DNA from 3 places in the Metabacillus sediminis genome. Region 1 is predicted to be linked to each of the others. Evidence: riboswitches for the same ligand, from Rfam matches in the RefSeq annotation. Region 1 holds a riboswitch; each other region holds the start of a gene.

Evidence for each region. Region 1 has a riboswitch for S-adenosylmethionine ahead of WCV65_RS06520 (bifunctional homocysteine S-methyltransferase/methylenetetrahydrofolate reductase). Riboswitches for the same ligand answer to the same signal wherever they lie in the genome.
Region 2: another riboswitch for S-adenosylmethionine. It lies ahead of WCV65_RS01475 (hypothetical protein); the one in region 1 lies ahead of WCV65_RS06520 (bifunctional homocysteine S-methyltransferase/methylenetetrahydrofolate reductase).
Region 3: another riboswitch for S-adenosylmethionine. It lies ahead of WCV65_RS17530 (methionine ABC transporter ATP-binding protein); the one in region 1 lies ahead of WCV65_RS06520 (bifunctional homocysteine S-methyltransferase/methylenetetrahydrofolate reductase).

The regions. Positions count from the first base shown of each region.
Region 1 is NZ_CP147407.1:1,234,320-1,236,516, forward strand. Features, by position in the region: gene WCV65_RS06520 (bifunctional homocysteine S-methyltransferase/methylenetetrahydrofolate reductase) at 1-1,248, opposite strand, end outside; SAM riboswitch class I at 1,313-1,425, opposite strand; gene WCV65_RS06525 (YajQ family cyclic di-GMP-binding protein) at 1,802-2,197, opposite strand, start outside.
Region 2 is NZ_CP147407.1:257,864-260,060, forward strand. Features, by position in the region: gene WCV65_RS01475 (hypothetical protein) at 1-984, opposite strand, end outside; SAM riboswitch class I at 1,077-1,191, opposite strand; gene WCV65_RS01480 (DUF4176 domain-containing protein) at 1,614-1,874, shown strand; gene WCV65_RS01485 (hypothetical protein) at 1,883-2,197, shown strand, end outside.
Region 3 is NZ_CP147407.1:3,351,126-3,353,322, forward strand. Features, by position in the region: gene WCV65_RS17525 (methionine ABC transporter permease) at 1-166, opposite strand, end outside; gene WCV65_RS17530 (methionine ABC transporter ATP-binding protein) at 159-1,184, opposite strand; SAM riboswitch class I at 1,278-1,390, opposite strand; gene WCV65_RS17535 (O-acetylhomoserine aminocarboxypropyltransferase/cysteine synthase family protein) at 1,497-2,197, opposite strand, start outside.

The DNA.
Region 1 (2,197 bases):
TGGATCGCCAGTAATCGCCAATACGTCCGTAAGTCCAAGGGAATGGAGTCCCATTAGATGCGATTGAAGGCCGATCAAATTCCGGTCGCGGCAGGTGAGGTGAATAAGAGGCCTCATATCATGCTTTTCCTTTAACTGTGTTCCAACCGCCGCATTGCTGACTCTCGGTGAAGCAAGTGAATTGTCAGCAAGGGTGATACTGTCGATACCGGTCTTTTTCAGCTCTTCAGCTCCTTTAAAAAACTTTTCCAAACTGAGCGTTTTCGGAGGATCCAGTTCGACGATAACAGACCTGCGCTTCTTCACAATCTGGTGGAGCGGGGGATAGGCAGGCTCCAGCCGTTCATGAATAGTGACGGGCTTTCGCTGCTTAACTGCCTTTTCCTTAATAGGGGAAAGGCCTCTTAGCGCATCAGCCATCGCTTTTATATGTTTAGGCGTCGTACCGCAGCAGCCGCCGATCAGTCTTGCGCCTTGGTTACGGAAGGCTAGGGCGCTTTCTGCAAAATAGCCTTCGTCCGATTCATAAACGAGTCTTCCTTCTTCCACAGATGGAAGACTGCCATTTGGGTAGACAGAGAGAAACGCCTTTTCAAGGAGCGGAACCTCTTCAAGTGATTCGAGCATATGATACGGCCCAAGCCTGCAGTTCAGGCCGACTGCATCTGCGCCGAGTGCTTCCAATTCTTTTAAGCCTTTTTCAAGTGGTGTACCATCCTGCAGCACGCCTGTCTCATGCAGCGAGACATTGGCGACAATCGGCTTACTGGTTTCTTTTCTCGCAATTTCAAGAACCGTTTTCAGCTCTTCCAAATCATAAAAGGTTTCGAGCAGAAGTCCATCAATGTCTTCATTCAGAAGGACATATAGCTGCTCGCGGAAGCTGCGTTTCAGCTCATCCAGTGTATGGGAGCTTTTTTTGAAAGCACGGACTCCGCCCATTGTAGCGAGAACATAGGCCTGGCTGCCTGCTGCCTTTCTTGCAAGCCTGGCCGCTTTCGAATTGATGGCCCGGATATCATCTTCCAGTCCATAGCGGGATAATTTAATATGATTTCCGCCGTATGTGTTCGTTTGAATAACCCGTGCACCAGCGTTGATGTATGCCTCATGGATGCTCTGGACCTGATCAGGGTTTGACAGATTCAATTCTTCAAAGCATCGGTCAATCCCATGGGAGTATAGAAGGGTCCCCATCGCCCCGTCCGCTATTAAAATTTCATTTTGTAAATCCTCTAGAAAACCCACTGCTGATACCCCCTCTAAAAATAAAAAGCCCTCTTATAGAAGAAGGCTTTAACATTCGGACTTCTTCTTATCTTCCAAGCAAAACGCTTAGCTGGATTTAGCACCTTGGCACGCGCGCTTGCATGACCGGTTGCTGAAGCGTCATCGGGCCAGTCCCTCAGCTTCTCTTGATAAGAACGATATGGAGTTGTTTAAAAATAGATTACTCCCAATTTACCTAATTTTTCGAAAACATTCAAGGGGGAAGGGGAGGTTTTTTACAAAACGGTCTTAAATGTGGGGCGGATGAACAGGGAATGAATGCAGGAGGTCACTGAAGGTACTGAATGTAAAGGGGAATGCTGGGGGGGAGGGTAATTGCTGACTTTACTGAGATAATTGCTGACTTTATTGGAATAATTGCTGACTATATCGGAATAATTGCTGACTTTTTTAAAAGAATTGCTGACTATCAAAGGTAATTGCTGACTATCCGAAATCAATGCGGAAACCTGCAAAAAATATCCCAAAACCAATAAAAAAGACCGCTCACCCAAAGCGGTCCAAACCAAAATTATCGGTAATTAATAAATTGCACATCGATTGGAAGTTCAGCCTGTCTGATCGCAGCGATTACCTGTTGCAAATCATCACGGTTTTTTCCGGTGACGCGCACCTGGTCATCCTGAACCTGGGATTTCACTTTCAGTCCGGAGTTTTTAATGATCGTGTTAATACGCTTTGCATTGTCCTTATCGATCCCTTGAACGAGCTTGCCGCGCTGGCGTACTGTGCCGCCTGATGCACCTTCCACTTTGCCGTACTGAATGTTCTTTACCGGTACTTCACGGCGGATTAGTTTGCTGATGAGTACATCTTTCAGCTGTTCGAGTTTGTAGTCATCGTCGGATACTAGAACAAGCTCTTCTTTTTCAAGTTTAATATCGCTTTTGCTTCCTTTGAAGTCATA
Region 2 (2,197 bases), 980 kb from region 1:
GGTCACTTCGTTATAAGCGAGAAGAGGCAGGTTAACTCCCGAGAAAATCGGAAGTCCGATCCACTTCCAAACTCGTGTATTCACATCCAGTAATTTATATGTGTCATCCCGTTTGTCATATACGAATTCTGTCTCCGCAATTCCGTAATACCCTTGCGCTTTTAATATTTCAGCACCGTATGAGACAAACCGGCCGCCTTCAGCAGACTCAACAAGACAGCCCGTTCCGAAGTTCAAAGGATATTGCTCAAGCTTTCTGCCGGTGAACTGGCCTTTTATTTCCCCGTCCATACTCGTATAGGTGCAGAGAGAATAAAAGTCTGAAAGAGAGCTGCTGATTATATCCTGGATTACAACCTCATGGCTGGCTGTTCTAGCCAGGATGGCGGTGAGCTCCTCCGTACTGTTCGCGGTAAAAGCCTTCGTCTGAAAAGCTTCATAAAAACTGCGCTGTTCCACAGGTTTTACGATGCATGGAAAAGGAAGGTCATCCGGGTATTCACCCGAAAACTCTTCCGGATACCAGGTTGCAGGGATTGGAATGTTTAATGAAGCGGCTTTTTTATAAAGCTTCCGTTTATTTAAAAGAGATTCAACGTTGTCCCACTCCGCGAACGGGAATAAGAAATACTTTTCAAGCTCGGTCCGGTGTTTACTGACGAGCAGCACCCATTCATCATTGCACGGAAACAATACACCCTTTAGAGGGAGATTCCGTCCGATTTCCATCAGCAGACTGATAAATTCCGCCTCTTCAGTAAATGGATTAGGACATAAAGCAGTGGTATGAACATATTTAGATTGAAGCCCGACCGCCCGTCCATCTCTGTCCAGCGCGACAATGGGAATACCTTCTTTTCCCAGAGCCCGGGAAATAGCCAACCCTGTGATATGGGAGTTGAAAATAATAGCAGGATGCTTGTCTTCCGGAAGTGTCTTTAACTGGTTCCATAATTCTGTTCCTTTTATAAGAAAATCTGTCAATCTACCCATCTCCTTATGTCATAAAAACCGCAAAAAACCCCTCTTCATGAGCAGAAGAGGGGTGGAACAATCTGAAAAGCAGACCGGCTCTTCTCTCATCTTTCAAACACATGAATGTGTCTGCAGGAATTAGCACGGTTTCACAAAAATCGTGATCCGTTGCCGAGGCTTCGCAGGGCCATGTCCCTCCGCCTCTCTGGATAAGAGTTATTAGAATTAAATTGATCATATGTTCGTTTGATATATTTGTCAAGGACTGGGCTTCTGGAAACTTTGGAGGCAAAAATGTCGAGGGAAGGCGGAAACGATTATTTCCTGGAAAATAATTTAGTCGAAATTGTCATTTTGAAGGGAATTAACCATGCAGAATGCTAAACAATATAAAATCCTTTTCTCCTCAAAAGTGGTTTATGTTTTAAAAGAGGGGGGTAGGACTTATATAACATGATTATGGATAAATATACCTTGGTAATTATCGGAATTTCAATATTATGTTAGTTCTATAATCACATTTTTTCTAAAATATAAATAGTTGTTTGAAAAGATGAAAAGATATGAGTTAGTATAAATTTATCTGATTTTTACAAAACAAGGAATTTATTTGAATCAAAAGAGTAAGGTGTGGTTGGATGAGTGCAAATTTACTGAATTTTTATTCTCAATTAATAGCAGATAAAGAAATTTATGGAAGAAAGCAGCAACAGGCGGATAATGAGGATAAAGTTTGGGACTATGTTGCTTGTCCTTACCCTCAAGGTCACATTGGGGATAATACAAATGTATTCTTTAATCATAATCAAATTAACAAAGTTTTTTTTAAAGGACTGGAAACAAAAGGCGAAAAGGCATTGAGAAAACAACTAAAAGAGATTTTCAGCGATAAAAAATGAAGAGTTGGATGCATTGGTTTACAGAACCTTATGCCATAGCAGCATCAGAAATAAGGTATCTGGTTAACAGAAACAAAGAGTCTGATGTACATAAAGAAAAGTACCGAATTAACCAGCTTATTCTTTTTAACATAATATTTATGCTTATGTACTCTATTTTCTTTTTAGGTTCAATTACTTATATTATTCTATCATTTTTTGTGGCTTGGTATGGTTTTTTAGTTCTAGTGATCACGATTCCAATGATGGTTTTAGCAAAAGCTGTACAGAAGAAAAGATATTTATCGCGTAGAGATGCTTTTATAAAAGACGATCCTAATTTA
Region 3 (2,197 bases), 2.0 Mb from region 1:
TCCGATTTTCCCAGACGTTTCCTTTAGATGTAAGGAATAATAGCAATCCAAGGAGAATCCCAAGGATAAAAGTTGCCAGTACCGAAACGCCCGTCATATAAATCGTTTCAGCTGCAGCCGTCCAAACCTTTTCCCAATTCACTTCCGGAAATAATTGCTCAAGCATGGGCAACCACCTCCACTTCTACCTGATGATCTGATAAGAATTGTAAAGCCCGGTCCATTTCTGTTTCTTCCCCGTCGATATAAAGGAACAGCGCACCATAAGCCCCGCTTTGGGTCTGTGATATTTTACCCTGCAGGATATTCACTTTAACATCGTAGTTTTTAATTAAGCTGGTCACAACCGGCTGCTCTGTAGAATCGCCTACGAAGGTCAGCTGGACGATTCGTCCTGACGGATAAGAATCAATCAGATGGGCAATGGTTTCCTTCGTCTCTTCAGGCTCAGTAACCTGCTGGACAAATCGTTTCGTAATAGGAGCTTTAGGTTTTCTGAATACATTCAGCACCTCTCCTTCTTCAACGATTTTCCCATCTTCCATGACCGCTACCTTGTGGCAGATTTTGCGGATGACGTGCATCTCATGGGTAATGAGAACAATCGTCAGACCCAGACGCTGGTTAATATCTACAAGCAGTTCCAGAATGGAATCCGTTGTCTGAGGATCAAGTGCAGAGGTTGCTTCGTCACACAGCAGCACCTTTGGGTTATTTGCAAGGGCTCTCGCAATTCCAACACGCTGCTTTTGACCTCCGCTCAGCTGTGATGGATAAGCGCTCTCTCTGCCTTCCAATCCGACAAGACGGATCAATTCCTTTACACGCTCCTTTCTTTCAGAAGCAGGGATTCCTGCAATTTCAAGCGGGAATGCAATATTGTCGGCCACTGTGCGGGACCATAGGAGATTAAAATGCTGGAAGATCATACTGATTTCCTGTCTGGCCTTCCGAAGCTTGCTTCCTTTTATCTCGGCAATCCGGTTTCCTGCGACCTCAATTGTTCCCGATGTAGGAGTCTCGAGACCATTCAAGAGTCTGATTAAAGAACTCTTGCCTGCTCCGCTATAGCCGATGATTCCAAAGATTTCACCTTTTTGAACTTCAAGGTTCACATCATCTACGGCTGTGATGCTCCCTGATTTGACAGAGTATACTTTTGAAACATGATTTAGTGTAATCACTGCACTCACCTTCTTTCTGATCCGATCTGAAAGGAATAAAAAATGCCTTTCTGCACAAGTGAGCAGAAAGGCATTAAAATATAGGATACCTTTCTCTCATCTTTCAAAATGCCTGAGCATTTTGAGTGAATTGGCACCACTTCAGTTACATAACTGATGGTTGCCGGGCTTCATAGGGCACGTCCCTCCACCTCTCTTAATAAGAGAACAATTTATTATTCAGTTGGGATAGTTTGAAATTTTAAAAATATTTCAGATCTGAAAGTGAGTTTATCATGCAAAAATAGAGTTGTCAACAACTAATGTTTACGGTCAATTGATGCTGACAGTCAACGATCGTTTTCCTGTAGCGGCGAAAATAGCTGCCTCCAAATCCTCAAGCAGATCGTCTGAATGTTCAATTCCTACAGACAATCTGATCAGATCCTCGGAAACCCCGGCCTCTATAAGCTCTTCCTTGCCGAGCTGCTGATGTGTGGTGCTTGCCGGATGAATAATTAAGCTTTTGGCATCCCCAACATTCGCCACATGCGACCATAACTTCGTATGATTGATAATGGCTTTCCCTTCCTCCAAGCCTCCATCTATTCCAAATACAATAACTGCACCGGCTCCTTTTGGCAAATATCGATCTGCAAGGTTTTTTGATGGATGTTCTTCAAGCTCCGGGTATAATACCCACTTAACTGCGGGATGGTTTTGAAGGTAGGAAACGATTTTCCTTGTATTTGCAATGTGTTCCTTCATCCTGACATGCAGCGTCTCTAATCCCAATGTAAATTGAAAGGCATTGTACGGACTTAATGCCGGACCTAAATCTCTCAGAAGCTGAACCCTTGCCTTTACGATATAAGCGAGTTCGCCGAGGGCTTCAGCAAAAACGATATTATGATAGCTTGGGTCAGGAGTAACGAAGGCTGGAAATTTGCCTGTAGACCAGTCAAACTTGCCGCCATCCACGATAATGCCCCCTAATGTCGTTCCATTGCCAAGCAGCCATTTTGTAGCCGAAT